DNA from 3 places in the Monashia sp. NPDC004114 genome. Region 1 is predicted to be linked to each of the others. Evidence: predicted binding sites of a transcription regulator. Region 1 holds the regulator's gene; each other region holds the start of a gene.
The links. Region 1 encodes LexA, which represses DNA repair genes until DNA is damaged. Its sites were predicted from a motif close to TCGAACANNTGTTCGA; they were not measured.
Positions count from the first base shown of each region.

Region 2: a site for LexA is predicted at 6,963-6,978, ahead of ACWEOW_RS04735 (alpha-ketoglutarate-dependent dioxygenase AlkB). Genes of this name have one in related genera too.
Region 3: a site for LexA is predicted at 1,618-1,633, ahead of ACWEOW_RS03740 (YbaK/EbsC family protein). Genes of this name have one in related genera too.

Region 1 covers NZ_JBSGGK010000005.1:167,460-177,394, forward strand. The annotation lists gene nrdR (transcriptional regulator NrdR) at 1-271, opposite strand, end outside; gene ACWEOW_RS09005 (cyclic nucleotide-binding domain-containing protein) at 761-1,174, opposite strand; gene ACWEOW_RS09010 (alpha/beta hydrolase) at 1,271-3,064, opposite strand; gene ACWEOW_RS09015 (hypothetical protein) at 3,061-3,417, opposite strand; gene ACWEOW_RS09020 (LysM peptidoglycan-binding domain-containing protein) at 3,822-4,244, opposite strand; gene lexA (transcriptional repressor LexA) at 4,496-5,203, shown strand; gene ACWEOW_RS09030 (phosphotransferase) at 5,215-6,252, opposite strand; gene ACWEOW_RS09035 (Sir2 family NAD-dependent protein deacetylase) at 6,242-7,144, opposite strand; gene ACWEOW_RS09040 (hypothetical protein) at 7,215-7,616, opposite strand; gene ACWEOW_RS09045 (CDP-alcohol phosphatidyltransferase) at 7,613-9,445, opposite strand; gene ACWEOW_RS09050 (CDP-alcohol phosphatidyltransferase family protein) at 9,442-9,935, opposite strand, start outside.
Region 2 covers NZ_JBSGGK010000002.1:420,414-430,348, forward strand. The annotation lists gene ACWEOW_RS04690 (methyltransferase domain-containing protein) at 1-147, opposite strand, end outside; gene ACWEOW_RS04695 (glycine--tRNA ligase) at 231-1,625, opposite strand; gene ACWEOW_RS04700 (DUF6703 family protein) at 1,714-1,995, shown strand; gene ACWEOW_RS04705 (metal ABC transporter substrate-binding protein) at 2,045-2,995, shown strand; gene ACWEOW_RS04710 (metal ABC transporter ATP-binding protein) at 2,992-3,864, shown strand; gene ACWEOW_RS04715 (metal ABC transporter permease) at 3,861-4,880, shown strand; gene ACWEOW_RS04720 (Fur family transcriptional regulator) at 4,877-5,278, shown strand; gene ACWEOW_RS04725 (isoprenyl transferase) at 5,318-6,103, opposite strand; gene recO (DNA repair protein RecO) at 6,132-6,860, opposite strand; gene ACWEOW_RS04735 (alpha-ketoglutarate-dependent dioxygenase AlkB) at 7,001-7,651, shown strand; gene ACWEOW_RS04740 (maleylpyruvate isomerase family mycothiol-dependent enzyme) at 7,665-8,498, shown strand; gene ACWEOW_RS04745 (hypothetical protein) at 8,536-9,935, opposite strand, start outside.
Region 3 covers NZ_JBSGGK010000002.1:209,579-219,513, forward strand. The annotation lists gene ACWEOW_RS03725 (DNA polymerase III subunit alpha) at 1-305, opposite strand, end outside; gene ACWEOW_RS03730 (SAV_6107 family HEPN domain-containing protein) at 491-940, opposite strand; gene ACWEOW_RS03735 (DUF6504 family protein) at 984-1,478, opposite strand; gene ACWEOW_RS03740 (YbaK/EbsC family protein) at 1,717-2,253, shown strand; gene ACWEOW_RS03745 (DUF4126 family protein) at 2,568-3,320, shown strand; gene metF (methylenetetrahydrofolate reductase [NAD(P)H]) at 3,331-4,239, opposite strand; gene ACWEOW_RS03755 (polyprenyl synthetase family protein) at 4,332-5,438, shown strand; gene ACWEOW_RS03760 (Rv2175c family DNA-binding protein) at 5,473-5,856, opposite strand; gene ACWEOW_RS03765 (LysM peptidoglycan-binding domain-containing protein) at 6,163-7,107, shown strand; gene pknB (Stk1 family PASTA domain-containing Ser/Thr kinase) at 7,194-9,233, shown strand; gene ACWEOW_RS03775 (DMT family transporter) at 9,245-9,935, shown strand, end outside.

The DNA of each region.
Region 1 (9,935 bases):
TCTCCTCGACCCGCTGGGCGAGCAGGGCCAGGTCGTCCTCGGTGACGGGGCGGCCCTGGCAGGCCTTGCGCACGCCCGAGAGCACCTTGGCCCGGCTGAACGGCTCCGAGGCACCGGACCGCTTGATCACGTTGAGGCTCGAGGTCTCGAGGGTCGTGAAGCGGCGGTTGCACTCGGGGCACTGCCGGCGGCGGCGGATGCAGGCGCCGTCGTCAGTGGTGCGCGAGTCGATGACCCGTGAGTCGGTGTGGCGGCAGAACGGACAGTGCACGTGCCGTCACCCCCTTCCCTACCGGTTGTCCCACAGTGCCGTTGTGCAACATCGCCCAAGCCGCCCGTATGCCGTCCGCCGGCCCTGTGGAGCGAGCCCGGTCTCGGCCGGGTTCGTGGACCGGCCAAGACCGGGGACCGGCCTCCTGGGGATGACGCTGGGGACGACGTGGGGATGACCTGTGTGTAACCCCCGTTGTTCTGGGGACTACATGTGGATGTCTTACATCCGTGTAACTACTAGATGTAGGGGTAACTGTAGGCACGTCGTCGTCCCCTCGCAAGCACCTGCGGCGGCCACGGCGTGCCACCCCGCTGACCTGCACAAACGCCACACCAGTCCCATTCGTCTCGGCGTGTCGCGAGACGCGAACCCAAGATGTGGGGGTCAGACTGCGGCCCGACTCCCCCATCTGCGTTCCGGGCCGGACCTCCGTGGGCATGGCGGACCGCCCGGGCTCGTCAGCCGGCCCGGGCGCTTCTCGACGGCTCAGAGCAGGTTCGCCTCGAGCGCGCGGACCCGGCCCGCGAGGCCCTTGAGCAGAAGCAGGGCCGTGTGCGGATGCTCCTCGATCAGGTCGGAGAAGGCGACGGCCGAGAGCCGGAAGGCGGTGGCACCCTCGGGACCGCTCGTGACCGTGGCCGACCGCGTCGCGCCGTCGATGAGCGACATCTCGCCGAAGTAGTCCCCCCGCGCGAGCTGCCCCACCTGATGGCCGTCGACGCTGACCTCGGCGCTGCCGCCGATGATGAGGTACATCCCCGTGCTGTTGTCTCCCTGGGTGACCATCTCGACCCCGGGACCAACCTCGACGGTCGAGCCGCGCGCGATCATCTCGTCGACCAGGTCGTCGGGCAGCTCACAGAAGAGCTCGACCGCGCAGAGCGATTCCTTGAGACTCATCCGTCTCTCCTCCTGTCCGCCACGTTGAGGCGCTGCCCCAGACGGTAGACCTCGCAGCCCGCGAACGGGAGGGCAATGGCCCCAAAGGGGGGTCTCTCAGCGTTCGGGGACCAGCACCGGCCACCGCATCGGGTCGAACGGCCCCGAGCCGGGCCCGATCGTGGTGCACGCCCGCTCGTCGCTGCTCTCCGGGGAGAGCAGGTCGGGCCGACCTGCAAGGACGGCCACGAGGTTGCGGGCGCTGTCGGTGCCGTCGCGCATGTAGTCCGAATGGCCCACCGCGGTCCGCCGCAGGTCGACGAAGTCGGACCGTGGCCGCAGCCAGTGGTTGCACCCCGAGCCGGGCTTCTTGAGGGCGAACGTCGAGAGTCGAGTCGCCCCGAGCACGTCGGCGGCCTTGGTGCCGTGGACGATCCAGCCGTAGTCGGCGACATCGTCGCCGATCGCGTGCAGGACGTTGAGAGCGCCCGGCTTGAGGCCCGTCTCTGCCACGCTGGAGAAGGGCAGCCCAGGGGCACCGAAGATCGCCACGTCGTCGATGGCGCTCGTGCGCAGCACGGCGAAGCCGGCGAGCACCGCATCGTACGAGTGCGCCCAGACGACCTGGTGGGCGGGTCGGTCCCGGGCCGCGTCGAGTCCGGTTACGAAGTCGGCCAGCGCGTCGGCATTGTCGCGAGCAAGCTTGGCGTTCAGGACGTTCCGGTCGATCGAGGTGACGATCTCGCTGACCTGGGGCGCGTTGTACCCCATCCAGGTCACGGCGGCGACGTCATCCCCGCGTGCGACCGTCAGCGCCTGCGCACGCAGCCGTTCGAGGTCGTCGTCGTACCGGCGAAGATCCCCTCGGGCCGTCGTGGAAAGGCCACCGACGTAGGTGACGACGTGGCGGGCCCGGTCCGGGTCACCCAACGCGACCACGACCTTGACGTTGGTGTCGGTCGCATCGACGAGGAGCAGCCGGCGCTGCACGCCGTCGCGCCGGCTGAGCACCTCTCTGATGGCCCGAAGATCCTCGAGCCGGTCGTGGGCGCGCGTCCGCTCGCTCCCGTCCCACAGGGGGGCGCCCTCTGCTCGGCGCGCCCCATCCTGCGCATCTCGCTCCGCCCGGGCGAGCAGGACCAGGTTGGCGGCGTGTCGATCCGATGCTGGGATCCCGTCTCGCGGACCCACCCACTGGGGATGGTCGGCGATGACGCGACCAGACTCCTCGTCCGTCAGCGACCGCCACCACGCCGAGGATGCGTAGACGCTCCTGGCGTCGCGCCCCGGCGGCGGGGGTGGCACCACCGAGAGCACGCCGGTGCCCGACATCACGGACGCCCCGTTGGGGCCGCCCTGCGTCCGTGGTGTCTGTCGCGTCCGCGGCGTGCTCGCCGGGCTCTCCAGCGCTGCTGCCAGCAGGCCCAGCGCCAGCTCCAGGTCGGTCAGCGCCGCGACGCGCACCGCCTCGGCGAGGGCGGCCATGACCTCCGCGCGCATCAGCTCGTCCTCACGCGCCACGTGGGCGTCGAGCACGGGATCGCCCGACGTGCCACGCACGGGCAGGAAGATCTGCCCGTCGTGGTCCACCCAGGCGCCCGCAGCCGCCGCTCGGCGGTCGGCCTGGTGGACCAGCTCGGCCGCCGCCGCGAGCCGCAGCGCGGCATGGCTCAGTGCCTGACCGCTTGCCCCGATGCTGGCTGCGAGCCCGGCCAGCCTGCCGACGACCAGGGCTGACCGGTTGGTGGCCGCGGTCGAGGCAAGGCCGGACCAACGGCGTTCTTGTCGGCCGCCGAGCAGGACCGTCTGGATGATCTGGCGCACCTGCTCGCGCTGCTCCTCCAGCCGGCGGCTCGTGGCCGAGAGCTGCTCGGGCCGGCTGGACCTGATGGCACCCACACTGATCGTCATGGGCCAGCAACCCGTCCCCGGTCGACCACAGCTCCTTGGTCGTCCACAGCTCCTGGGTCGGCCACAACGCGGTCGGCCACGGCGCGCCCCACAGCCCGCTCGACCGCGTCGTACGACTCGGCGGCCGCGACGAGCTCGCCTCCCAGGCTTCGCAGCATCCACCTCGTGTCGGACACCCGCGACTCCCACACCGAGGCGAGCCGTGCCACAGCACCGGCCACGCGGCCTCCGGGCAGACCCGTCGCGACCGAGCCCATCACTGGCACGATGCCCAGCCGTTCGAGTCGCGACAGCGCCAGGTCCACGGCGTCGGCGCTGTCGTGCAGCGCGTCCGTGTCCACCGCATACCGCATACCTGCACTCCCTTCGTCGGAGCGAACAGGCTATGGAGGCAAGGGGATCGGTCGCATCGCGTCATCCACAGGGATGCGCACGGCACAGGAGGCCGTCCACAGGGCGAGGCACCACAGCCGGCGAGGTATGCCGTCGGGCTGAGTTCCGGCCGAGTGAGCGCTCCGTCCCGCGCGTCACCGATCAACGGCCCGTGCACCAGCCCGGCCCGTCGTGTGACAGGCGGGGCGGCGCGCCCCTCGACACCGCCCAGGCGTGGCAGAACGCCGCACCCCGATCTTGGGGTGCGGCGTCCGGGCGAGAGCGGCGGGGTCGAAGCGCCGCTACCGCCAGCCGCTGAAGGTGGAGCCAACGCGGCTGCCATGGAGCCGGGCCCGTCACCAGACGAGGGCCCGGCGGCGCGGTGTCAGGGCGTCGGGATGACGAGCCGCTGACCGATGTGGATCTGCGAGGTCGACAGGCTGTTGGCGAGCTGGAGCTCGACGATGCCGCTGGTGACCGGCAGGTCCGGCAGCTCCCGCGAGGCGATGCCCCACAGGGTCTGGCCCGGCTGGACGGTGATGACACGCGGCTCGCTGACGGCGCCGGCGCGCTGGACGGCGGCTGCCACGCCGAGCACGGCAACGACGGCGGCGACGAGGAGCGCGACGACGAGCCGCCCGCGCCGGGTCAGACGAAGACGTGGGCGTGGCGTCGACGCCGGACCGAGCGCATCCGGACCGGTGGGCACGAGCACGAGATGGCCACGCCCGCGAGGGGCCGGGAGCGGGTCGCACGGGGCCCCCTGAGCCTGCTGCCGGTGCGCTGCCTCGACGACGATGGCGCTCATGATGACCTCCCCTTGCTGATGGCCGAACGAACAGGTGTTCGATAGAACGTCTGTACGAGTTGTAGCACGTCTGTTCGACGAAGTCGAGACACGCATCGAACAGGTGTTTGGCAACTGTGTTCGAACCTCGTACGCTGTTCTCACACCACCAACCACACCAGTCACCACTGACACTGGCCCTCACGAGCGCCCGAGCGGCGCTCACCGCAAGCCAGACATCGGGGTCTGACGAGCACGACGAAGGGGACATCATGGGCGTGACCGAGTTTCCCGACCGCGACAAGGGCGACGGCCTGACCGTGCGCCAGCGGCGTGTGCTCGAGGTCATCCGCAACTCTGTGGACCGGCGTGGATACCCGCCGAGCATGCGTGAGATCGGTGACGCCGTCGGCCTGGCCAGCCCGTCCAGCGTCTCGCACCAGCTCAACGCCCTCGTGACGAAGGGCTACCTCCGTCGCGACCCCAACCGTCCGCGCGCGATCGAGGTCGTCTCGCCCGACGCCCGCCCGTCGCGGCGCCGTGGCGACATCGACCTCGGCGTGCAGCAGCACGACCTGGAGACCGACAGCGGCGACTCGCGTCCCCAGGCGGCATACGTCCCGGTCCTGGGTCGGATCGCCGCCGGAGTGCCGATCACTGCGGAGGAGCTCGTCGACGACGTCTTCCCGCTGCCGAAGCAGATCGTCGGCGAGGGCGAGCTCTTCCTGCTCAAGGTCGTCGGGGACTCGATGATCGACGCCGCCATCTGCGACGGCGACTGGGTGGTGGTGTCACGACAGCAGACAGCCGACAACGGCGACATCGTCGCGGCCCTGCTCGACAACGAAGCCACGGTCAAGACGTTCAAGCGCAAGGACGGCCACGTCTGGCTGCTCCCCCACAACCAGGCTTTCGAGCCGATCGACGGCGACGACGCGACGATCCTCGGCAAGGTCACCGCCGTCCTGCGCCGCGTCTGAGCCGGCACCGCTCAGCGGAGCGGTGGTTCCTCCTGCAGCGACGCCAGCCACCAGCTGGGCGAGTCACCGAAGTCGGCCAGCTCGGACGGCGTCATCGTCGCCACGACCCGAAGCCACGCCTCCACCCGGCCCAGTCGTGCCAGCTGCAGGGCCGCCGGCAGGGCGGCCCGGAGCTCACCGACGGGCCGAAGGTCTCCCCACACCTCCGTTGCGGCGTCCGCCACCCGACGCAACCGTGGGTCGTCCACCCCGGCCTCCAGCCGGCTCGACATCACCCGCAGGGGGATGAGCAGTGACCAGAGCGGGTTCGCGAGCACGGCGTCTCCGAAGTCGAAGAAGCGCATCTGCCCGTCCGTAGCAAAGACGTTGTGCCCGTGAAGGTCGTTGTGCACCAACGTGTCCGGGAGGTCGAGCGCCTCGACCTGGGCCGCCCAGCCACGGATCACCGGATCGAGTGCGCACACCTTGGCGGCTTCGTCCGCAGGCATCCGTCGAGGGTCATCGGCCGGCAGGCCCGCGAGCGACGACGCCCGGGCGGTCACGTACTCGGCGACCTCCGCTGTGCGGATCCTCGTGAGCCCGGCAGCGGCGAGCTCAGCCTCGCGTCCCAAGAGCTCGCGCTGCAGGTGCATCGCCTCGACGGCGACCGTGCACCATGCGTCGATGTCGTCCGCCGGCACCGTTTCGGCATAGACCGGCCCTTGGTCGGGCACGAGGTGCAGACCGCGGTGGATGTCCGCCGCGGCCACCGGAACCACCCGATCCCCTGCCAGGCGGTCGAGCACGATGAGCAGGTGCGCCTCGAAGCTCTGGTGTGCGCAGTTCTGCTTGGCCCAGAACAGTCCGCCGTCGCCGGCCCGGGCGCGCCACACCGTCGACCAGGGTCGCTGGTGCACCGGCTCGAGAGCGACGAGCTCGTGCCCGAGAGATCCGAGCGCGCCGCCCACCCACGCGTGCAGCTCGGTCGCGAAGTCGGCGGACGTCCATCGCTCGGACGGGCCGGGGCCCGACTCCGGCAGGGCGGCATACCACCGCGGGTCAGTGCTCAAGAGCACTCCAGAGGCGGCGCAGCGTCGGTCCGAGCGGCGCGTGGACCCTCGTGGTGGCCTGGGCGTCCCCACGGGTGGCCGACCGCGTGACGATCGCCACGGGTATGCCGCGGTGATGGGCATGCCGGACGAAGCGGTAGCCGCTCATGACCGACAACGAAGAGCCGAGCACCAACACGGCACCCGCGTCGTCGACGAGTCGGAAACACCTGTCCACCAACGCCTTTGGCACGGACTCCCCGAAGAAGACGACGTCCGGCTTGACGGTGTCGTTGCCGCAGACCAGGCATCGGGGTGTGTGGAAGGAGTCGACCAGCTCGTCGGCCAGCACGATGTCGCCGTCGGGGCGCACCTGCTCGCCCCACTGGGACCCGACGCGAGCCGCGGCCTCGGCGAAGCGTGCCATGAAGCCGGGGTTGGCCTCGGTCATCCGCTCATGGAGACCCAGCCGGGTCGTGATCTCGCCGCAGATGAGACAGACCGCACGCTCGAGCGACCCGTGCAGCTCGACGACGTCCCGGGCACCCGCAGCCTGGTGCAGGCCGTCGACGTTCTGGGTGATGACGGGACCGACGTAGCCGGCCCGCTGGAGGTCGGCCACGACCCGATGCCCGTCGTTGGGCTCCGCCGCCTTGAAGCGCTGCCATCCGATGTAGCTGCGCGCCCAGTACCGACGACGGGCCTCGCTCGACCCTTTGAACTCCCCGAAAGTCATCGGCTGGACGCGTCGCGTGCCGTCGGGTCCGCGGTAGTCGGGGATCCCTGACTCGGTGGAGAGCCCCGCGCCGGACAGGACGAGGACCCCGCCCCCCGAGACGAGGTCGACGAGGTCGTCGAACGTCCCGAGGTCGACAGGCTCCGGGAGGACCCGGTTGACACTCAGCGACCGCACTCGGACAGCCTACGTGGCGCCTCGCGCGGACCTGGGGTCCTCGGACCGCGGCTGGCCCCGGCCGGGCGGGTCAGCCCGCGTGGCGCCCGCGCGTCTGCGCCCCCTGCGCCGGCGCCCTGGCGCCGCCGAGCTCGCCGACGAGCAGGACACCACCGACGACGATGCAGACGACCTCCGCCGCCGCGGCGGTGAACACGTCCCACCCCTGCCACGTCGTGTGCACACCGAGCAGCCCGACGGTCGCCGCGATGATGAATGCGCCCAGGGTCGCCACGCCGAACCCGAGGGTGAGGAACGCCGGAATCCAGTGCGTCCACCGCACGAGCAGGACCGCGATCACGACGCCCGCCACGACGTTGATGAGGAACATCGGCCCCACCGACTGGTTGCGCACACCGTTGAACCACAGGTACAGGTGCACCGCTGCGGACACGAGCAGTGCTGCTGCACCGAGATATCGGAGGCTTCTCATGATGTTCCCATCGTCCGGGTCGCACCGCGGCGACGTGTGACGTCACGGCGTTGGACCACCTGCCGAGGAAGACGAGCCGCGGGGCTCGACGGTTCAGTGACCGGGGTCGGTTGTGTGCTCGAGGCGGGCGTCGCCACGGTGGTGGGCGGGGTGCGGCCGAAGGTTGTCAGGAACCGGTCACGGAACCGGTCCATCGGCCAGACCGGAGCGTCCGGCCCGGGCCGCACGCCCGCCGCCCAGCCCCAGGAGGAGATCCGGTCGAGCACGGAGGGGTCGCGGGAGATGATCGAGACCGGCACGTCGTGGCTCGCTCCGTCACCCGAGACGATGCTCACGGGCTGATGGTCGCCGAGGACGACGGCAACGAGGTTGCGGTCACGCGTCCCCTCGAGGAACGACACGACGCTGTCGAGCGAGTAGGCGATGCTCTGCCCGTATGCCGTCCGCACGCCGGCGGGGGTCTGCCAGACCACCTCACGTGGTGTGGCCTTGCCGGCCTGCTGCCAGAAGATCGAGCCGTCGCCGATGGCGTTCCAGGCGACCATCCGGGGCAGCGGTGCCCAGGGGATGTGGCTCGACACGAGGTCGATCTCGGCCATGACGGGCGGCCGGTCCCGACGGGCCAGCTCGAGGCGGTCGAACGCCGAGAGGGTGAACTGGTCGGGCATCGGGGCGTAGCCCCAGCCCTCCCCGGCATATCCGAGGGTGCGCGAGTCGTAGACCTGGTCGTAGCCGTAGAAGGCCTTGCCCTCCGGCCAGTCGCTGCGGTTGGCAGGGATGACGTCGACGGTCCGCCAGCCGGCGCGGGCGAAGGCCCTGCTCAGGGTGAACCGCTGCGCGTCGAGGAGCTGGTCGTAGCGCTGCTGGCTGCTGACCCACAGACCGGACTGGAACGTGGAGTGCGCGAGCCAGCTGATGCCGCCGAACGTCGGCGAGGTCAGCCAGGCGCTCGCCGACGCGTATCCCGCGCCTCTCAGCGCGCTGTTCCCGGCGTCGAGCGCAGCAGCCACGTCCGGCGACCTGTCGACCGCCACCTTGCCGTAGCTCTCGACGAACACGAACACGACATCCTTGCCGTGCAGGGCCGTCAACAGGTCCGGGCCCGCGGCGTCGTGGAAGCGGTCGACCGGAATCGCCCGGGCAAAGACCTCGCGGTCATGCAGGTTGGCCCGCACCGTGCCGACCTCGTCGGCGACCAGTGCCGCCGCGCTCGAGGACGCCACCGGCGAGTTCGGAACCAGGTGGAGGCTCAGGACCGCAGCCGCGACCCAGACGGCCGTGAGGGCCGCCGCCACGCGAACAGCACCGGCGCGATGGCGGTCGACGACGGTCCCGAGGCGCACCATCGCCAGCGGCGTGAGGACGAGCAGTGCGAGGACAAGCAGGCCGATCCCCGCGGTCGCGAGCACCGCGACGCCGGGGCCGGCCGAGTCGCCGAGGAGGTCTTTCGCGGAGCCGGCGTACCGCCAGTCGGTCACGGGGTTGAAGCGACGGTAGAGCGCGGCCAGGAAAGCCAGGTCGAGGATCCGCACCAGGACGAGCAGCCCGAGGACGACACCCGCGACCACTTCGAGCCAGCGTCGTGGTGCGCGCGGCAGGACGACTGCGAGTCCGATCAGCACGATCGCCTCGACGGGAACACGAAGGAAGGCCAACGGAGTCAGCGGCCTGCCACCCTCAGGCGCGACGAGCGCGAACCAGACGAGCAGGCCCGCGAGGACCGTCGCGACCCAGCTCACGACGGTCCTGGCGCGCGCCGGCCCGGCTGCTGGGGCGGCCGGCTCGGCGGTGCCAGGCTCGGGGGTTTCCGCTGACGTCACGTCCGTCATGAGGCCTTCACCTGGGCGGCCGCCAGCGCGGCGCCGGGTGCGACGTGCGGTGCGACGTGCGGGGCGGCGCCCAGGGCGAAGTCCGGGGCGGCGCCCGGGACGATGTCCGGCGCCCCGACCTGGACATCGTCGACTGCGTAGTGCGACCGCGTGCGCCACAGGGTGGCGACCTGGGTGCCGAACGAGGCAGCGAGGAGGCCGAGTCCGGTCAGGAGCACCAGAGCTGTGACGTTCGGAGCCAGTACCCCGGCAGCAGCGACCGTGAGGACGACACCCTGGACGCCTGCCACGGCCTTGCGCCAGTGCTTCGGGGGGATCGGCCGGGACAGCCACGGAGCCAGCCACGCTGCGACGAGCAGGGCGTACCTGGCCGCGCCGGCCATCAGCACCCACCAGCCGAGCTGCTGGGACACGAAAACGCTCAGCACGAGGATGAGGAAGGCGTCCGACTCCATGTCGAAACGCGCGCCGAGTGGGCTCGCAGTCCCGG
Region 2 (9,935 bases), on a different contig from region 1:
TGCGCCCTCAACACCGTGCGATGTGAGGAACTCCACCATCCGCGCTGCCGTGCGGTCCAGGCCGCGTCGGCGATAGCGCCGTGCCAGATGCCGGGAGAACCCGGTGCCGAACATGCGGTCGTACCGGCCCGGCTCGCAGCAGCTCATGGACGCCAGTATTCCCGCCCGGACACCACCGGGAAGCCATACCGCTCAGGCGGCGGACGGCATTTCCCGGTGGGTCCGATGGTTCAGCAGCCGACGAGGCGCTGGGCGAGCCAGCCTTCGACCTTCTCCAGCGAGATGCGCTCCTGCGCCATCGTGTCGCGCTCGCGCACGGTCACGGCATGGTCGTCGAGCGTGTCGAAGTCGACCGTGATGCAGAACGGCGTGCCGATCTCGTCCTGACGGCGGTACCGCTTGCCGATGGCGCCGGCATCGTCGAACTCGATGTTCCAGTGGCGGCGCAGCTGCGCGGCGAGGTCACGCGCCTTCGGCGACAGGTCGGCGTTGCGCGACAGCGGCAGGACCGCCGCCTTGACCGGGGCGAGCCGTGGGTCGAGCCGCAGCACCACTCGCTTGTCGACGCCGCCCTTGGTGTTCGGCGCCTCGTCCTCGGCATAGGCGTCGACGAGGAACGTCATCAGCGACCGCGACAGGCCGGCTGCCGGCTCGATGACATACGGGGTGTACTTCTCGCCGGTCGTCTGGTCGAAGTAGACCAGGTCGGTGCCCGAGTGCTGGGAGTGCGTGCCGAGGTCGAAGTCGGTGCGGTTGGCGATGCCCTCGAGCTCGCCCCACTCGGAGCCGACGAAGTTGAACCGGTACTCGATGTCGACGGTGCGGCTCGAGTAGTGCGACAGCTTGTCCTTCGGGTGCTCGAAGTGGCGAAGGTTCTCCGACTTGATGCCGAGATCGGTGTACCACCGGGTGCGCTCGTCGATCCAGTACTGGTGCCACTCGGCGTCCTCGCCGGGCTTGACGAAGAACTCCATCTCCATCTGCTCGAACTCGCGCGTGCGGAAGATGAAGTTGCCCGGGGTGATCTCGTTGCGGAAGCTCTTGCCGGTCTGCGCGATGCCGAACGGCGGCTTCTTCCGGGCCGCCTGCATCACGTTGTTGAAGTTGACGAAGATGCCCTGGGCCGTCTCCGGGCGCAGGTAGTGCAGCCCGGTCTCGTCCTCGATGACGCCGAGGTAGGTCTTGAGCATCATGTTGAACTCGCGAGGTGCGGTCCACCTGCCCTTGGTGCCGCAGTCGGGGCACGTGATGTCCGTCATCGGGATCGAGTCGGGGTCGAGCAGGCCCTTCTTCTCCGCGTACGCCTCCTGGAGGTGGTCGGCGCGACGGCGGCGGTGGCAGTTGAGGCACTCGACCAGGGGGTCGGTGAACGTGCCGACGTGGCCCGAGGCGACCCACGTCTCCCGCGGCAGGATGATCGAGGAGTCGAGGCCGACGACGTCGTCGCGACTCGTCACCATCGCCTTCCACCACTGGCGGCGGATGTTCTCCTTGAGCTCGACGCCCAGCGGGCCGTAGTCCCAGGCAGAACGAGTGCCTCCGTAGATCTCACCGCTCGGGAAGACGAAACCTCTGCGCTTGCAGAGGCTGACGACGGTGTCCACGATGGATGTCTGCTTGGCCATGCGGGATAGGTTATCTGTCCCGGGAAGGTGCACCGGCGTGCGACCGCTGCGCCCGTGTCGCCGGCTGCCCTACCCTGCTCACGTGAGCATGAGCTTCCGTTCCCGGGTCGAGCACGCGTCGTACCCGCTTCTCGAGCGCCTCAACGCCCTGCCGCGAGCCGTCTCGATCACCGTCTTCGCCGTCGTGCTCGTCGTAGGCATCGTCGCGCCGCGCCCCTGGGGCGGCATCGCGTTCCTGCTCGTGTCGGCGTTCGTCGGGTGGCTGCTCTACCTCACGTGGACGCGCCTGACCCTTCCCGAGCGTGTCATGCGTGCCGCCGTCCTCGTGCTCGCCCTCGCCGTCGCGCTCGTGAAGATCATCCCCAGCTGACCCAAGAACGGTTTTGACAATCATTCTCACTTCGAGAATGATGGTCACCATGACCCTCCACCGGCCGGCCCGACTGTTCGCAGCCCTCGCAGCCGGTGCGGCCATCGTTGGTGCGAGCGCCGCCTGCGACAGCGCGGCCAGCAGCCCCGAGGGCGCCATAGTGACGTCGTTCTACCCGATCCAGTTCGCTGCCCAGCAGATCACCGGGGGCGCCCTCCCGGTCAGTGTCCTGACCAAGCCCGGCGCCGAGCCGCACGATCTCGAGCTGACGCCACAGGACGTTGCCGGGATGACCAAGGCACGCCTGGTTGTCTACGCCGACGGCTTCCAGCCGGCGGTCGACGACGCGATGGGCCAGGTCGACCCGTCCGCCGTCCTCGACGTGGCCGGCGCGGCCGACCTGGACCTGACGGGCACTGACGAGCACGAGGGCGAGACCACCGACAAGCACGCCGAGCACGCCGAGCACGACCATGCCGGTGCCGACCCGCACTTCTGGCTCGACCCGCAGCGGTATGCCGCTGTGGCCAGGGCGATCGGCGCCCGGCTCGCGCAGGTCGACCCCGCCAACGCCGCCAAGTACGCCAAGAACACCGAGGCGTTCGTCGGCCGTCTGACCGCGCTCGACACAGACCTGACCAAGGGCCTGCAGACCTGCCGCTCGCACGTGCTCGTGACCAGCCATGCGGCCTTCGGCTACCTCGCCGAGCGCTACGGCCTCGAGCAGCACGGCATCACCGGTGTCAGCCCGGACGCCGAGCCCAGCGCCGCGGCGCTCAAGCGGGTGGCCGACCTCGTGCGAGCCGAGGGCGTCACGACGATCTTCCAGGAGACGCTGGTCGAGCCGCACCTCGCCCAGACCGTCGCCACGACGACCGGCGCCACTCTCGCGACGCTCGACCCCGTCGAGGGGATCACGCAGGCCTCGGCGGGCACGGACTACTTCGAGGTGATGCACAGCAACCTCGCCGCGCTCCAGAAGGGACTGGGCTGCCAGTGACCGCTACACCGCTTCGTGCCCCAGGCACCTCGCCGACCGGAGAGGCCGTCATCGACCTGGCCGGTGCGAGCTTCGGCTACGGCGACCGCGCCGTGCTCGCCGATGCCACCCTCACCGTCCGCCGCGGCGAGATCGTCGCGGTCGTCGGGCCCAACGGGTCCGGCAAGTCGACCCTCATGAAGGGCATCCTCGGCCTCAACGACCGGGTCGCCGGCCAGGTCACCCTCTTCGGGGTGCCCAGCGACGACGTGCGCGACCGCGCCCGGATCGGCTACGTGCCCCAGCGGCATACCCTCTCGGCGTCCGTGCGGGCCACGGCCGAGGAGATCGTCTCGACCGGTCGGCTCCCCCGCATCGGCTGGCTGGGCCGCCTCCGGGCCACCGACCGCCAGATCGTCGCGCGCTCCCTCGAGGTGGTCGGGCTCGCGGACCGGGCGGCGACCGAGGTGAGCACCCTCTCGGGAGGCCAGCAACGTCGCGTCCTCATCGCCAGGGCGCTCGCCGCGCAGCCCGATGTGCTCATCATGGACGAGCCGACCGCTGGGGTGGACGCGGCCAACCAGCACGTCCTCGCCGACGTGCTCGAGCGCCTCATCGACGGCGGCGTGACGATGGTCGTCGTCACCCACGAGCTCGGAGCCCTCGAGCGTCTCATCACCCGGATCGTCGTGGTGGACGCAGGCCGCATCCGTTTCGACGGGACGCCGCAGCAGTATGCCGTCGCACGAGGCACCGTCCACCATGACCACGACAGCCACCACCACGACGACGAGCTCGACGGCCATGACAACGGCGGCTCGCATCCGATGGCACGGTCGCTGCCGCACGGCCCGCTCGACGCGCGGGAGACCCCAGGAGGCCGGCCATGATCGACGTGCTCACCGTGGACTTCATGCAGCGCGCCCTCGTCGCGGCTCTGCTCGTCGGGACGGTCGCTCCGATGGTCGGGATCTTCCTCGTCCAGCGGCGGCTGTCCCTCATCGGCGACGGCATGGGGCACGTCGCCCTCGCCGGAGTCGCGATCGGGCTGGTCACCGGTGCCGCTCCGGTGCTCACCGCTCTCGTCGCGGCCGTGGTCGCCGCCGTCGTCATCGAGCTGCTGCGGGCCCGTGGGCGCACCAACGGCGACGTCGCCCTCGCGGTGATCTTCTATGGCGGCATCGCGGCGGGCGTGGTCATCATCAGCAGGTCGCCCGAGGGCACCCCGGCCAACCTCATGAAGTACCTCTTCGGGTCCATCCTGACGACCCAGCGCAGCGACCTCTACGTGTTCGCGGCGCTGGCCGTCATCATCTCGGTGACCACGTGGGCACTGCGCCCGCGCCTGTTCGCGGTCGCCAACGACGAGGAGTACGCCCGCGCGGTGGGCATCCCGGTGCTGCCGCTCAACATCGTGCTCGCCGTCCTCACCGCGACGACGGTCGTCGTGGCGATGCGCGTCGTCGGCCTGCTGCTCATCAGCGCGCTGATGATCGTCCCCAACGCGACCGCCCAGCTCGTGGCCCGGTCGTTCAGCAGTGGACTCCGCTGGGCCATCGCCTTCGGCCTCGTGTCGTCCGTCGGTGGGGTCGTCCTCTCCTACCCGCTCGACACACCGTCCGGGGGCACCATCGTCCTGCTCGCGGTAGCGCTCTTCATCGTCACCGCAGTGAGCACCACCGTGGCGGCCCGGATGCGCAACCGGCGCCACGCCATGGCCGAGCGCCATCCGCACGAGCACGGCGTCGAGTGCGGTCACCGGGCCATCACCCACGGCGACCACGTCGACTACATCCACGACGGGCACCTGCATGCCGCCCACGAGGGCCATTACGACGAGCATGGCGAGCTGACCTCGCACACGCACGAACCGAGCACGACATCGACGACCGGAGGCGGGCGATGAGCGGCACGACGACCCGGCGACCCACCCGGCAGCAGGTGGCCGTCGCCCAGCTTCTCGAGCACACCGACGACTTCACCTCCGCCCAGACCGTCCATGCGCGGCTCCGCGAGGCCGGCGAGGGCGTCGGGCTGGCGACGGTCTACCGTGCCCTCCAGTCCATGGTCGAGGCCGGCACGGTCGACGTGTTGCGCACCGACGACGGCGAGGCCGTCTACCGCGCCTGCTCGAACCACCACCACCATCACCTCGTGTGCCGGGAGTGTGGCAAGACGGTCGAGGTCGAGGGGCCGACCGTCGAGAGCTGGGCCGACCAGGTGGCGAGCGAGCACGGCTTCACCGGGGTGACCCACAGCCTCGAGATCTTCGGCACCTGCGCCGACTGCAGTCCCCCCACCTGACCGAACGCGCGTTCGTTCGGTGACGAACGACCGGGTGGCTCAGCGGCTCTGGGGCGTGTCGACCGCTCCGCCGTACCGGCGGTCGCGCGCGACATACTCCTCGATCGCGGACCAGAGGTCACGCCGGTCGTAGTCCGGCCAGAGCCGGTTCTGGAACACCATCTCGGCATAGGCCGACTGCCACAGCAGGAAGTTGCTCGTGCGCTGCTCACCCGACGACCTGACGAACAGGTCCACGTCAGGCATCGTCGGCTCCTCGAGATAGCGCTGGATGGTCCGCTCGTCGACCCCGCTCGGCTTGAGCCGGCCCGCCTTGGCGTCGTAGGCGATTCGCTGCACCGCATCGGCGAGCTCCGCGCGACCGCCGTAGTTCACGCAGAAGTAGAGCGTGAGCCCGGTGTTGTGCTTCGTGAGCTCTTGGGCGATCTCGAGCTCCTTGATCACGGACCTCCAGAGACGCGGCGTGCGGCCGACCCAGCGCATCCGGACGCCCCACTCGTGCAGCTGGTCCCGTCGCCGCCGGATCACGTCACGGTTGAAGCCCATGAGGAAACGCACCTCGTCCGGCGAGCGGCGCCAGTTCTCGGTCGAGAACGCGTATGCCGACAGGTGGGTCACCCCGACCTCGATGGCCCCGGCTACCACGTCGAGCAGTGATGCCTCCCCGGCCTCGTGGCCCTTCGTCCGCGGCAGGCCGCGCTGGTTCGCCCAGCGGCCGTTGCCGTCCATGACGATGGCCACGTGGCGCGGCAGCAGCCCGCTCGGGATCGTCGGCGGCGTGGCGCCGGAGGGGTGCGCGAAGGGCCGGGCGTAGGGCGGGGTCATGGGTCTCCGTCGCGGTCGCTGGGTGGGCTCAGGCACGCTCGACGAGAGGCAGCGACCGCAGGCCGCGCTCGATGTGCCACTGGAGGAAGGCTGCCACCATCCCGCTGCCCTGCCGGCGGTGACGGGGGTCGCTCGAGTCGGCCACGTCCCAGTCACCCGAGAGGAGTGCCGCGAGGAGCTCGAACGTCTCGGGCGCGGGCGCGCTCGACCCGGGTGGACGGCATACGGGGCAGACGGCACCGCCGGACTGCACGTTGAAGGCACGGTGCGGCCCCGCCGCGCCGCACTTGGCGCAGTCGACGAAGCTCGGCGCCCAGCCCGCCACGGCGAGTGAGCGCAGCAGGTACGCGTCGAGGACGAGGCCGGGGTCGTGGGCGCGCTCGGCGAGCGAGCGAAGAGCGCCGGCGAGCAGGAGGTACTGCTGCGTCTGGGGCTCGTGCTCCTCCGTGAGCGCAAGTGCGGTCTCGAGCATCGAGGTCGCGCAGGTGTACGCGGCGTACTCGCGGGCGATGGCGTCGCCGTACGGCGCGAGGGCCTCCGCCTGGGTCACGGTGTCGAGGTTGCGCCCCTCGTAGCACTGGACATCGACGACCATGCCCGGCTCGAGTCGGGAGCCGAAGCGCGACTTCGTCCGGCGGACGCCCTTGGCCACGGCGCGGACCCGGCCGCGGGTGCGCGTCAGCATCGTGATGATGCGGTCGGCCTCGCCCAGCTTGTGGGTGCGCAGCACGATCGCCTCGTCACGGTAGAGCGGCATGGCGCCATTGTCCCTCACGAGTCCAGTGGTCAAATCGAGGTGCCCTGGCGCGTCGTGCACGGATCGCTCGGCGGGGCAGCGTCTTGACATGACCACGATCTGTCGAACACCTGTTCGAGGATCTGGGTTATCGTGGTTCCATGGACCTCACCCTTCAGGGGTCGCTGCTCGACCTCACCGACGACATGACCCTGCGCGACGTCCGCACCGGCCTGCGCCGCCACGTGCTCGGCCAAGGGGCGTGGGTCGACGTCCGCCCAGGGTGGCTCGCCGCCGGCGACGAGCTGTTCACGGCGCTGCTGCACGACGTGCCATGGCGAGCCGAGCGGCGGCAGATGTATGACTCGGTGGTCGACGTCCCGCGTCTGACCTGTTTCTACGCGGCTGACGAGCCGCTCCCCCACCCGATGCTCGTCGCCGCCCGCGACGCGCTGAGCGCCCACTATGCCGCCGAGCTCGGCGAGCCCTTCGTCACGGCCGGCCTGTGCCTCTACCGCGACGGCCGCGACAGCGTGGCATGGCACGGCGACCGCATCGGCCGTTCCAAGGACCTCGACACCATGGTCGCGATCCTGTCGCTCGGCTCGGCTCGGACGCTGGCGATGCGCCCGCGCGACGGCCATGTCGTCGCCGGGACCCGACAAAAGAGCTTGCGCTTCCCGCTGGCCCATGGTGACCTCGTCGTCATGGGCGGCTCGTGCCAGCGGACGTGGGATCATTCCATCCCGAAGACGTCCGACCCGGTCGGACCGCGAATTTCCGTTCAGTTCCGTGTGGCGGGTGTCCGCTGACAGGAGACGATGTATGCCGTTTCGCCCGACCGCTGGCGACCTTCCCTTTCTCACGCACCTGGCGCAGGACTCAGCGCGCTTCCGCGCCGTGCTCGCGCAAGCCCCAGCGGCCAGCCGTGTGCCGACCTGCCCCGACTGGGACACCGACGACCTGATCTGGCACCTCGGCGAGGTCCAGTGGTTCTGGGGGGAGATCGCCGAGCGTCGCCTCACCGATCCGGCGGATCTCGAGGCCATGAACGCGGCACGACGCGAGCGCCCCACCGACCGAGCCAGCCTCCTGGGCTTCTTCGACGAGTCCAGCGAGCGCCTCCAGCGAATGCTCGCGCAGCTGCCTCCCGAGACCGAGCTGTGGATGTGGGCCGACGACCGCTCGGCCGGCTACATCCGCCGCAGGCAGACCCACGAAGCGCTGGTGCACCGCATCGACGCCGAGCTCACGGCCGGGGCCGACCGGGCGCCGATCGACTGTCGCCTGGCGGCCGACGGCGTCGACGAGGTCCTACGGATCATGCGTGGGTACGACCCCGAGCCGGGGCTGACGCATGTCGCGACAGGTCCAGGCGTGACGATCGCCACGGTCGACGCCATGCACTCATGGACCGTGACCCCGGTTCGGATCACCGGCACCGACGCGGACGGCGACGACATCGACGTCGAGAGGTTCCTCGTCAGCGACGGGCCCGATGACAGCAGCGGGCGCGACTCCGCCGCGGAGATCTGCGGCTCTGCGGCTGACCTCGACTGCTGGCTCTGGAACCGCCCGGCGCACGGCGAGATCACCCGAGATGGTGACGCTTCAGCGCTCGCCGCCGTCGACCGCGTGCTCGGGCACTCGATCGACTGAGCCGGCCCCGTGACGGCCTTTCGGATGGCGTGTACGCTCAGGCGGCCCGGACCGAGGTGTCCGCCGCGCGCCGACGCCGGACCGGCAGCCAGGCGTGCGCCATCCCCGCCAGCGCCACCACAAGCGGGACGAACGCGAACAGGTAGCGCGACCGGCCCTGGAAGACGAGGGTGAACGCGGCGATCCCCAGCACCGACACGGCGACGAGAACCGTCTCGCGGCGATAGGGCGCCCGCAGCAGGCCGAGGCCCGCGACGATGAGCACCGCGATCCAGAGCCCCTGGGCCAGGTCGGCCCTGAGCTGGTACCAGGTCCCGTGCAGCCCGTTCACCTCGTGCAGCACCGCGGTCGCCCCGGTGGCCGGCGCGAGGGCCTCCGGCGACGCGTCATTACCCTCACCCCAGGCCCAGAACATCCCGTCGCCCCAGTTCCAGGCCACCTTGTTGCCGTAGAACGCGGCGGTGCCGACGATGCCGCGCTCGCTCCACTGTCCGGAAAGCACCTGCCCGGCATAGTCGCGCATCTGGCCCTGGGTCTGGCCGTGCACGGCCGCCACCATCTCGCCCGAGTAGGCCCCGTAGGCGACCGCGCCGGTCGAGCCCCGATGCTCCAGCGACCCCATCGCGACCCACCACAGCAGCGGCGGCGTCACGGTGTCGTCGATCCGCGAGGAGTCGACCCCGGCCGAGCTCATCGAGGCGTTGGCCAGACCGGTGCCGAGGAGCACGAACCCCAAAACCGAGGCCGCACACGCGCCCACGACACCCATCCGTCGTGCGGTCGGCAGCCCGTGGTCGAACGTCGCGATGACGGCCGTGAGCACGGCTGCGATGACCACCACGACCGGTGTCGTCTTGATGGAGTACGCGATCGTGATCGCCGCAATCGCCAGCACCCACATGATGATCCGGGTCGACCGCCGACCTGGTGCGAGTGCCTTGTCCGCCAGAGCGACACCGCCCACGACGAACGGCATCGCGTAGAAGTCGGTGTAGGGCACGCTGAGCCACGGGCTCGTGCCAACCAGTGCGAGCGTCGCGAGCTGTGCCGCAAGGGCCGGACCGCGGCCGGCCACGCGCACGACGAGCAGGTGGACGGCATACACCGTCACGGCCACGCAGACGCCGTTGAGCGTGATGAGCACGGCATCAGGCGAGAGGCCGAGGCTCCTGCCCACCTCGACGCCGAGCCGGTCGATGGCAAGCAGCGGGAGGTTGTTCGGGAAGAGCGAGAGGTAGCCGTAGTCCGAATCGGTCAGCGGTCGGCCGCCGCTGACCGAGCGCGCCATGTCCATGATGACGCGCGCGTCCCAGCCGTACTCGTACCGGCCCATCAGGCCGACCCAGGTGGCAAGGACGCCTCCGCCGACCGCGACGACGACGGGCACCCAGAGGTTCTCCACCCACCGCGGAACGTGGGCGACGGCGGCGACGACAA
Region 3 (9,935 bases), on a different contig from region 1:
CCCTCCCCCGGCGACAGGCCGGTGCCGGCGCTCCCTCGCGCGAGCACCGTGACCCGGGGCAGCCGCGGGTCGACGAGGGCACCGCCCCGCACCGGGGTGCGGACGGACTTGGCCCGGCGCTCCGGCGCCTCCCGGCCGAGCGCGAGGTCGACGCCCAGGATGGGGGCGACCCCGTGGTCCATGCACGACCGGACGAACTTCACTGCGCCATAGAGGCCGTCGCGGTCGGTCAGCGCAAGGGCGGGCTGACCCCACGAGGCGGCCCGCTCGACGAGCTCATGCGGCTTGGCCGTGCCGTAGCGCATCGAGTAGCCCGACGCGACGTGCAGGTGCACGAAGGTCTCGACCGGCACACGGTGCGCGGTGCTGCGGCCGGTCGCGTCCGTCGCGCTGTTGTTCGTGCTGGTGGCGTCCGTCGTGCTGGTGGCGTCCGTCGTGCTGGTCGTACCGGTTGTCGTCGCTGTGCTGGTGGTGCTCGTCATGCCACTGGTCACGCTCCGCTCGCCCGGCTCCTCGACACGGGGGTGATCGACTGGGGCAGCGGGATGGTCAGTGGCACCCCGAGGAGGTCCTGGACGATCTCGAGGAACATCTCGGCCTGGCGCAGCAGGTCGTCGGCTTCCCGGACCGAGATGTGGCCGCCACGGTCGATGACCGAGCGGTGGGCCGAGCATGCCGCGAAGAATGCCGCCCACTCCCCCAGCTCAGGTGCGACGCCGGGCAGCACCTGCCAGACACTGCGTGGTCGCGCCCGCGGCGTCGGCGCCGTGCGGGCGGCGACCACCGCAGCCCCGGCCCGCAGCGCGCCGAGATGCGCGTCGCGGTACCGCTCGGACGCGTCGGAGGTGCGGCACGCGGCCTCGAGGGTCGTGCGGGCTCGCTCGAGCAGGTCGAGCACGGCGACCGAGATCGGCGGTCGGCGTAGCGGGGCGGTGGTCACGATCGGCTCCTTTCTCGTCACGGATGGTTCGTCAGTCACGCGGTCAGTCGGCGATACGGACGAGCGACCACCGGTCGCTCGGGTCGTGGCCCGCCGCCTCGTCATGGGCCAGGTCGTAGACGCCGGGTGCGAACGACCACCCGGGGCTCGCCTCGACCCGCCAGATGTGCTGCTCGCTCGCGGCCGCGGCGAGCGTCTGGCCCGGGCGTACGTGCTCCTCGTCGGCCTCGAGGGCGTCGCGCCACCAGGCCCGCCGCTCCCGCCAGTGGGCGAGCACGTCGCGGACGACATAGAGGCGGCCGCGCCAGATGAACGCGGCGGGGACGGCGCCCGAGTGCAGCTTCACCGGCACCTCGCTCGGCACGTCCGGGGTGCCGGCCGGGGCGGTGGGTGCCTCAGCGGGCACCTCCCCCTGCACCCCGACCGGCACGCTCTCAGGCCGTCTGACCGGCACGTTCCGCTGCACTCGCACCGGCACCTCGGCCGGCACCGCGACCTGGACCTTGACCCTCACGGGATCGCTGAACCTGCGCACCACGACACGTCTCCCTCGGACACGTCGAGGCCGGACATCACGACCCAGGCCGCTCGCGCCCCACACGAGCAACCCGACACCAACCGACGACTGAGCTGACTGAAAATACTGGCTGGACAGACCACTGACTCGAACATCTGTTTCGAACATGTGTTCGATACGCACAGCGTAGCCCCCGGCGCCGACACCGTGTCAAGCAAGTCCGGCGAGTCGGGTGAACGCCGACGCTACGGTGGCGCTCATGGTCCAGATAGACGCCCCGACGCCGCAGAACCCGTCCGCCGTGCTCGACCATCCCTCGGTCCGACGGGTCCGCACCGCCTTGACGGATGCCGGCGTCGCGGGCGAGGTCGTGGTCCTCGACGGCGCAGCTCGGACGGCGGCCCAGGCAGCCGAGGCACTCGGCACCTCGGTGTCGGCGATCGCGAACTCCCTCGTGTTCCTGGCGACCCGCTCCGACGGGTCGCGGATCCCCCTGCTCGTGCTCACATCCGGAGGCCATCGCGTCGACACCGGCCACCTCGCAGCCGAGCAGGGCTTCACGTCGGTTGGCAGAGCTGACCCTGAGTTCGTCAGAGCCACAACGGGATTCGCGATCGGTGGCGTCGCGCCCGTCGCCCACACGACCCCGGTGACGACGCTGGTCGACGCTGCACTCGCCCAGCAGGCTGTCGTGTGGGCGGCCGCTGGTCACCCGCACACCGTCTTTCCCACGTCACATGACGAGCTCGTCCGGATCACCGGCGGACGCTCGGTCTCGGTACGCCCGCCGGGCTGACCCGCCCTCCCACACGCCACATCGACGCCCATCCAAGGCTGCGCCCGCACGGGTCAGGGCACCCGCATGTCGGGTCGGCGGACCCCGGCCATCGCCCACGTGAGTAGGAGTGCTCAGGCGCCACGCCCGCACCACCCGGCAGAGTCTGTCGTGCGGGCACGGTCCGCGAACGGAGGGTTGCAGGGGTGCCGTCCGCTCGCGGATCGGGCTCCATGTGCGTCGTCTCTCGTGTCACCTCGTTGCACGCTGGTCGGGAATAGGGCACCGTCCCAGATGTTGGAACCGTGTTCTCGCCACAGCACGCAAGGAGCGACATGGGCACCGAGCTCATCCCCATGGCCTTCACCACCGGGTGGGGCAGCGGAATCAACGCGTACCTTGTGGTGCTCGTGCTGGGCCTTGCCGACAAGGCGTTCCACCTCAGCCAGATCCCGGACGCTCTGGCGCGCACCGACGTGCTCGTCATCGCCGGGATCCTCTTCGTCGTCGAGCTCGTCGCCGACAAGGTCCCGTACGTCGACTCGGTCTGGGACACCATCCACACGGTGATCCGACCGGCCGTGGGCGCGACCATCGGCTACCTCATCGGCCATGACACCGCGAGCCTCGACGCCGCGATCGGTGCGGCCACGGGCGGCGTCACCGCCCTCATCTCGCACGGCATCAAGGCCGGCCTGCGCGGTGTCATCAACACCTCACCCGAACCGGCGAGCAACATCGTGGTCAGCACCTCCGAGGACGTGACTGTCACCGGGGTCACCGCGCTGGCCATCGCCCATCCCTGGGCCGCGGCGACGATCGCCCTGGTCCTGCTCGCCCTGGGCGCCTGGATCGTCTACAAGCTGGCCGGGCGGATCCGTCGCCTCAAGCGACGCTACGACGCCTGGGGTGAACGCGTCGGCATCTCGCAGCCGTCTACCCCGCGCACCGCCCCGCGAGCAGGCTCACCGCCAGGCTCACCGCCGACCCAGCCGATCCCGCGGCGAGAAGCGTCGCCGCAGGTGGGCCCGTCGACCCGGTCGGCCGCTCCCGCCGACCCTGAGAGCGCCGGCGAGGATCCGCGGTAGGGCGCGCGGCTCAGAGGCTCCCGAACACCTCGAGCGTCGCCGACGAGCGGTTCATCGTGATGAAGTGGATGCCCGGCGCACCTTCGTCGAGCAGGCGACGGGACGACTCGGTGGCGATCGCCAGGCCCTCGGCACGCACGCCTTCGGCGTCGTCACCGTGGCGGTCAAGCCGCTCGGTGATGGCTCGCGGCATCGGCTGCCCTGCCAGCTGGGCCATCCGGATGACCTGGCGTGCGTTGGTGATCGGCATGATCGCGGGCACGACGGGCAGTCGGGAACCGCGTCGGGCGAGCTCGTCGCGCAGCCGCAGGTAGTTGTCGACGTCGAACACCATCTGTGTGATGGCGAACTCCGCTCCCGCGCGCTCCTTGCGGATCAGCGTCTCGGCGTCCTCATCGACGGAGCGTGACTCCGGGTGCCCGTCAGGGAAGGCCGCGACGCCCACCGTGAAGTCCCCGAGAGCCTTGACGAGGCCGACGAGCTCGTCGGCGTGGTCGAAACCCTCGGGGTGCGCCACCCACGGCTGACCCAGACCGCCCTGAGGGTCGCCGCGCAGCGCGAGGATGTTGCGCACCCCGGCCGAGGCGTACGACCCGACGATGCCGCGGACCTCAGAGATCGAGTGGCCGACGCACGTGAGGTGCGCCATCGGAGTCAGCGACGTCTCCTCGAGCACGCGCTGGGTGAGTCGCACCGTCCGGTCGCGGGTGCTTCCGCCCGCGCCGTAGGTGATCGACACGAAGCTCGGCGAGACCTTCTCGAGCCTGCGGATCGCCTCCCAGAGCTGCCCGACGGCGGCCTCGTCGCGCGGCGGGAAGAACTCGAAGCTGAACGTGGGCGTGTCAGCAGCGATCATCGCCGGGATCGATCGGGTGAACCGCTCCGCCCGAGCCATCGAGGATGCCGTGCCGTGTGCCATGCCGCACACGATAGGCCGCTCGTGTCCACGTCGTGCGGGCTGTTCACAGGCCGACCACGGCTCCGCGTAGGCTGACCACGATTCCCGACTCGATGGAGGACGCCGTGCAGACCCCCACCGAACTCGACGTGCTCCGCCGTCGGGTCCAGCAGGCGATCGATGCCCAGATCGCCGGGGCCACGGAGTCGTTGGCTGTCATCGGCGACGAGACCGTTCCGCTCGTCGCGGCCGTGTCGGGCCTGTTGACCGGGGGTAAGGGCCTGCGCGCCCGCTTCCTCTACTGGGGCTACCGCGCCGCCGGCGGGGCCGACTCGGATGCCGTGGTCCGCCTGGCCGCGAGCATGGAGTTCTTCCAGGGTGCCGCGCTGCTCCATGACGACGTCATGGACCGCAGCGACACCAGACGAGGTATGCCGTCCGCACACCGCGCCGTTGCCACGCTGCACCGCGAGCGCGGCTGGGCAGGCGACCCGGACCGGTTCGGCGAGGGCACGGCGATCCTTGCCGGTGACCTCTGCCTCACCTGGTGCGACGAGCTCTACTCGACCTGTGGCCTGCCGGCTGCCGAGCTCGCCCGCGGCCGACAGCTGTTCGACACCATGCGGACCCAGCTCATGGGCGGCCAGTTCCTGGACCTCCTGGAGTCTGTCCGCGGGTGGGAAGGCCTTGACCTCGACGCGCGAGTCGCATCGGCACGCAAGGTGATTCGCTTCAAGAGCGCGAAGTACACCATCGAGCACCCGCTGCTCATCGGCGCGCTTGTCGGCGGGGCCCCAGATCGTTCGCTCGCCCCGCTGTCCGACTACGGCCTTGCGCTCGGCGAGGCGTTCCAGCTGCGGGATGACCTGCTCGGCGTGTTCGGCGACCCGGAAGCGACCGGCAAACCCGCCGGCGACGACCTGCGCGAAGGCAAGCGGACGGTTCTGGTCGCCCACGCACTCGACGCGGCGTCCGACATGGATCGCGCGACGGTCGAAGGACTGCTGGGCCGCGACGACCTCGACCTGTCCGGGGTCGAGCAGATCCGGGAGGTGCTCGTCAGGACCGGCGCGGTGGATCGGGTCGAGGGGCTGATCACGGCGCTCGCCGACGACTCCCGCAAGGCGGTGGAGCAGGCTCGGGGGACCGGCGAGTTCGACGCCGACGCGCTCGACGTGCTGGAGGAGCTCGTCGACGTGTCGACGGCGCGTCACGCCTGACCGCGGCGGCGGGCGAGCTCCGCGGGCCCGCTCGTCAGAAGGCGAGTTCCTGCGCTCGGCGCCTGATCTCGGTCTTGTGCCCAGCGCGGAGCGCATCGATCGGCGCCCCCTCGACCGGGAGCGTGGGGTCAGGGGTGAAGAGCCACTCGATGATCTCGCCGTCGTCCATGCCACCATCGGCGAGCACGGTGAAGGTGCCCCGCAGCTCGGGTCGGGGGCCCGCCGTGTCGAAGAACTTCGCCGGCACCGACGGCACCCGCCGTGGCCCGATGCGAGCGCTGAGGACCTCACGGTCCGCGAGGTACTGCCGCACCTTCGCCAGCGGCACTCCCAGCTGCTCCGCGATGTCGGGGACCGTCAGCCACTCGCCCACCAGCGACTCGAGGTCGCCGGCCGTGTCGTCACCGGATTCGGTCAGGTTCGTCCCGTCGGTCTGGCTCGACCGCACCTGCTTGTCGCTCACGAGCGAAAAGTCTGCCACTGCGCGCCTGGCGGGGCGCGACATGGTGACGCGATGAGCCGGCATACGGGTTGGCCGAGGTAGCGCCCAGGCGCCACGGGGCGCTCGCAGAGGCACGAATTACAATGTTGTATTTTCACTTTAGTGCTCAACTGTGCGCTAACGTCACATGCGTCACTCTGCTCACTCAACTACCATAAAGCCCTTCCCGAACCCCTCCACGCGCCGCATCACAGCACTCGGGCTCAGGAAAGGACCTCCGGAATGCCCCTCGCCGACGTCGCCGCGCTGGCGCAGCCGCCCCACGCCGTCGTTGCCCCCGTCAGACCTCAGACCTGGACCACTGTCGTGGTGCGACCAGGCGACACCCTCTGGGCGCTCGCGATAGCGCACCACACCACGGTCGCCGCCCTCGTGGAGAAGAACGAGCTGGCCGGCGGCGGAGCGATGATCCACATCGGGCAGCGGCTGCAGGTGCCGGGCCCGGCCAGCGCGGCCCCCACCTCGAAGCCCACCTCGAAGCCCACGACGCCGAAACCCGGGGCCTCCAAGCCGGCCGCCACGGGACGCGTCCACATCGTGCAGGCGGGCGACACGATGTCCGGCATCGCCGTGCGCTACCACGTGTCTCTGACCAAGCTGCTTGCCGCAAACACGCTCAAGAACGCTCATCTCATCTTCGTCGGCCAGCGCATCATCGTGCCCGCGCCGCCAGCGCCTCCTGCTCCGAGCACCGCCCCGCCGGCCGGGTACAAGCCATCCACGAAGACCGAGAAGGCAGTTGCCGCAAGCAAGGCGAAGCTCGCCCACGAGCAGGTCCCGACGCGCGCCCAGACGGCCGACATGATTCGAGCCACGGCGACCCGGCACGGCGTCGACCCTAAGCTCGCGCTCGCGGTCGGCTGGCTCGAGTCCGGCTGGTTCCAGCGGGCCGTGTCGTACACCGACGCGGTCGGGGTCATGCAGATCATGCCCACCTCCATCGCCTGGGCGTCGGAGCTCGCCGGTCGCACCCTCGACCGCTACGACACCCAGGACAACATCACCGCCGGTGTGCTCATCCTCCGTGCGCTGCAGGCCACGGCCGACGACCGTGACGAGGCGATCGCGGGGTACTACCAGGGACTGCGCTCGGTGCGGACCAAAGGGATGTACGAGGACACGAAGAAGTACGTCGCGGCAGTCCTCGCCATCTACGCCAAGCTCTGAACGCCCAGGCCGGGCGCACCCCCGAAGCTGCCGTCCCCGCGGCTGGCCTGCACGGGATGCGCTGGTTCAGCCCGTAAACTTCCCCCGTGACGTCCAGCGTGGCGGACGCGCTCGTCGGTCGGGTCATCGACGGTCGCTACCGGATCCTCTCTCACCTCGCAGACGGGGGCATGGCCTCTGTCTACGTGGCGCTGGACGGACGCCTCGACCGGCAGGTCGCCCTCAAGATCATGCGCCCGGGCCTGGCCACCGATGACGTCTTCGTCGAGCGGTTCCGGAGCGAGGCCCGCTCGGCCGCCCGCCTCAGCCACCCCAACGTCGTCGCCGTCTACGACCAGGGCGAGGACGACGGCGACGTGTTCCTGGCCATGGAGCTCGTCGACGGGAAGACCCTGCGGGACGTCATCCACGAGGAGGCGCCGTTCACGGCCCGCGAGGCGCTGGCGATCCTCGAGCCGATCCTGCTCGCCCTGCGGGCGGCCCACTCGGCAGGGATGATCCACCGGGACGTCAAGCCGGAGAACGTCATCGTCCGGCGGGACGGCGAGGTCAAGGTCGCCGACTTCGGCCTCGCGCGGGCCATCACCAACCAGTCCACGACGAGCCAGACGGGCGTCCTGCTCGGCACGGTGTCGTACCTGTCCCCCGAGCAGGTCGAGTCCGGTATGGCCGACCAGCGCAGCGACGTGTACGCAGCCGGGCTGCTCCTGTTCGAGATGCTCACCGGGCGCAAGGCGGTCACGGGCGACACCCCGATCCAGATCGCCTACCAGCACGTCCACGGTTCGATTCCCGAGCCGTCCTCGATCGTCGACGCCGTCCCGCCCGAGCTCGACCTGCTGGTCGCTCGCGCCACGGCCCTCGAGCCGGACGACCGGTTCGAGTCCGCGACGGAGTTCGTCTCCGCGCTGCGCAGCGTCCGGTCCCAGCTCACGCCGGCCGACCTCGACCGGCGTGGCGTCGCCGTCGACGTGCGGTCCTCCCCCGGCCTGCCGCCGTCGGCCGGCGCGGTGGCCGGCGCGGTCGCCGACGGCTCGCGCTACGCGATCGCCGACGCGTTCTCCGAGGCGGCGCCCTCAGGCACGTCTTCGCGCCGCATGCCGGATGAGGGTCCTGGCCACTTCGACGACCACGCCGCGCGATCGTCCCGCTCGGCCCTCGCCGGGCTTCCCGTCCACGACGAGGACCCGCGCGAGCCGCAGGTCGAGCGGACCACCGCCCTGCCACTGAGCCGGACTCGCCGCCGGCGGGCCCGGTGGCCCTGGTGGCTCGCAGCGGCACTGCTCGTGCTCGGCGGCGCGGCCGGCTGGTGGTTCACCGCCGGTCCCGGCGGCGTGACCGTCGTGCCAGCGGTCCTCGGCCAGCCGGTAAGCGCGGCTCAGGCCGCCATCGACCAGGCTTCCCTGTCGATCGACCAGACCGAGGAGTTCTCCGAGACCAAGCCCAAGGGCGTGGTCATCCGGGTCGATCCGGCCCCCGGCACCGAGGTCGCCAAGAGCTCGACGGTCAACGTCGTCGTGTCCAAGGGCCAGGAGCGGTATGCCGTGCCCAAGCTCGTCGGCACCAAGGCCGCCGACGCCACCGCAGTGCTCGCGCCACTCACGCTTCGGGTCGGCGAGACGGAGGGGAAGTGGAGCGAGACAGTGCCCCAGGGCGTCGTCATCTCGCAGATCCCGGCGCCGGGCACGTCGGTTCGGCGGGCGACCATGGTCGCGCTCGTCGTGTCCAAGGGCCGACAGCCCATCAAGGTCCCCGACGTCCGCGGCTCGCCCGTCGATGCCGCGACCGCAACGATCACCGGTGCCGGCCTGAAGGTCGCTCGCGGTGACGACGTCAACAGCGACACCGTGGCGGCGGGACAGGTGGTTTCGCAGACCCCGGCGAACGGCACCCTTCACCGCGGCGACACCGTCACCATCGTCGTCTCCAAGGGACCGGTGATGGTCCAGGTGCCCAACGTCGTGGGCCAGCCCGTCGCACAGGCCGAGAAGACCCTCACCAACCTCGGGTTCAAGGTCCAGAAGGACTACCCGTTCGGAAAGCTGTTCGACCTCGTCCGTGTCCAGAGCGTGACGCCCGGCCAGTCCGCCCCCAAGGGCAGCACCATCACGCTGACGATCGTCTGAGTCGCCGCCCCATGCACCCTGCTGCGCAGTCGCGCCTTGCCACGCTCCTGCTCGTGGCCCTGACCGCCGTGTGGGGCTCGACCTTCTTCCTGATCCGCGATCTCGTCGACGTGATCCCACCGGTCGACTTCCTCGCCGTGCGGTTCTGCCTGGCTGCAGTGATCATGCTGGTGCTGTTCTGGAAGCCGGTGCGCGCCCTGACCCGGCGGCAGCTCGTCATCGGCCTCGGCCTCGGTGCCCTCTATGGCCTCGCCCAGATCTTCCAGACACAGGGCCTCGCCACGACGCCGGCATCGGTGTCGGGGTTCATCACCGGCACCTACGTTGTGCTCACACCGATCTTCACGGCCGTGCTACTTCGAGAACGCGTGCCCGGATCAACCTGGGCCGCAGTAGGACTCGCGACGGCCGGCCTGGCCCTCCTGTCGCTCAACGGGCTCTCGGTCGGTGTCGGCGAGGCCATCACGCTGCTCGCCGCGGCGCTCTACGCGCTGCACATCGTCGGCCTCGGCAGGTTCACCTCGGCGGACAGCGCGACGGGCCTGTCCGTCGTGCAGATGGTCGTCATCGGGGTCATCTGCCTCATCGGTGCACTCCCGGGCGGGGTGGTCCTGCCGACCACTCCGGCGCAGTGGGCCTCCGTGCTCTACATGGTCGTCTTTGCGAGCATCCTGTCGCTGTGGGTCCAGACCTGGGCCCAGG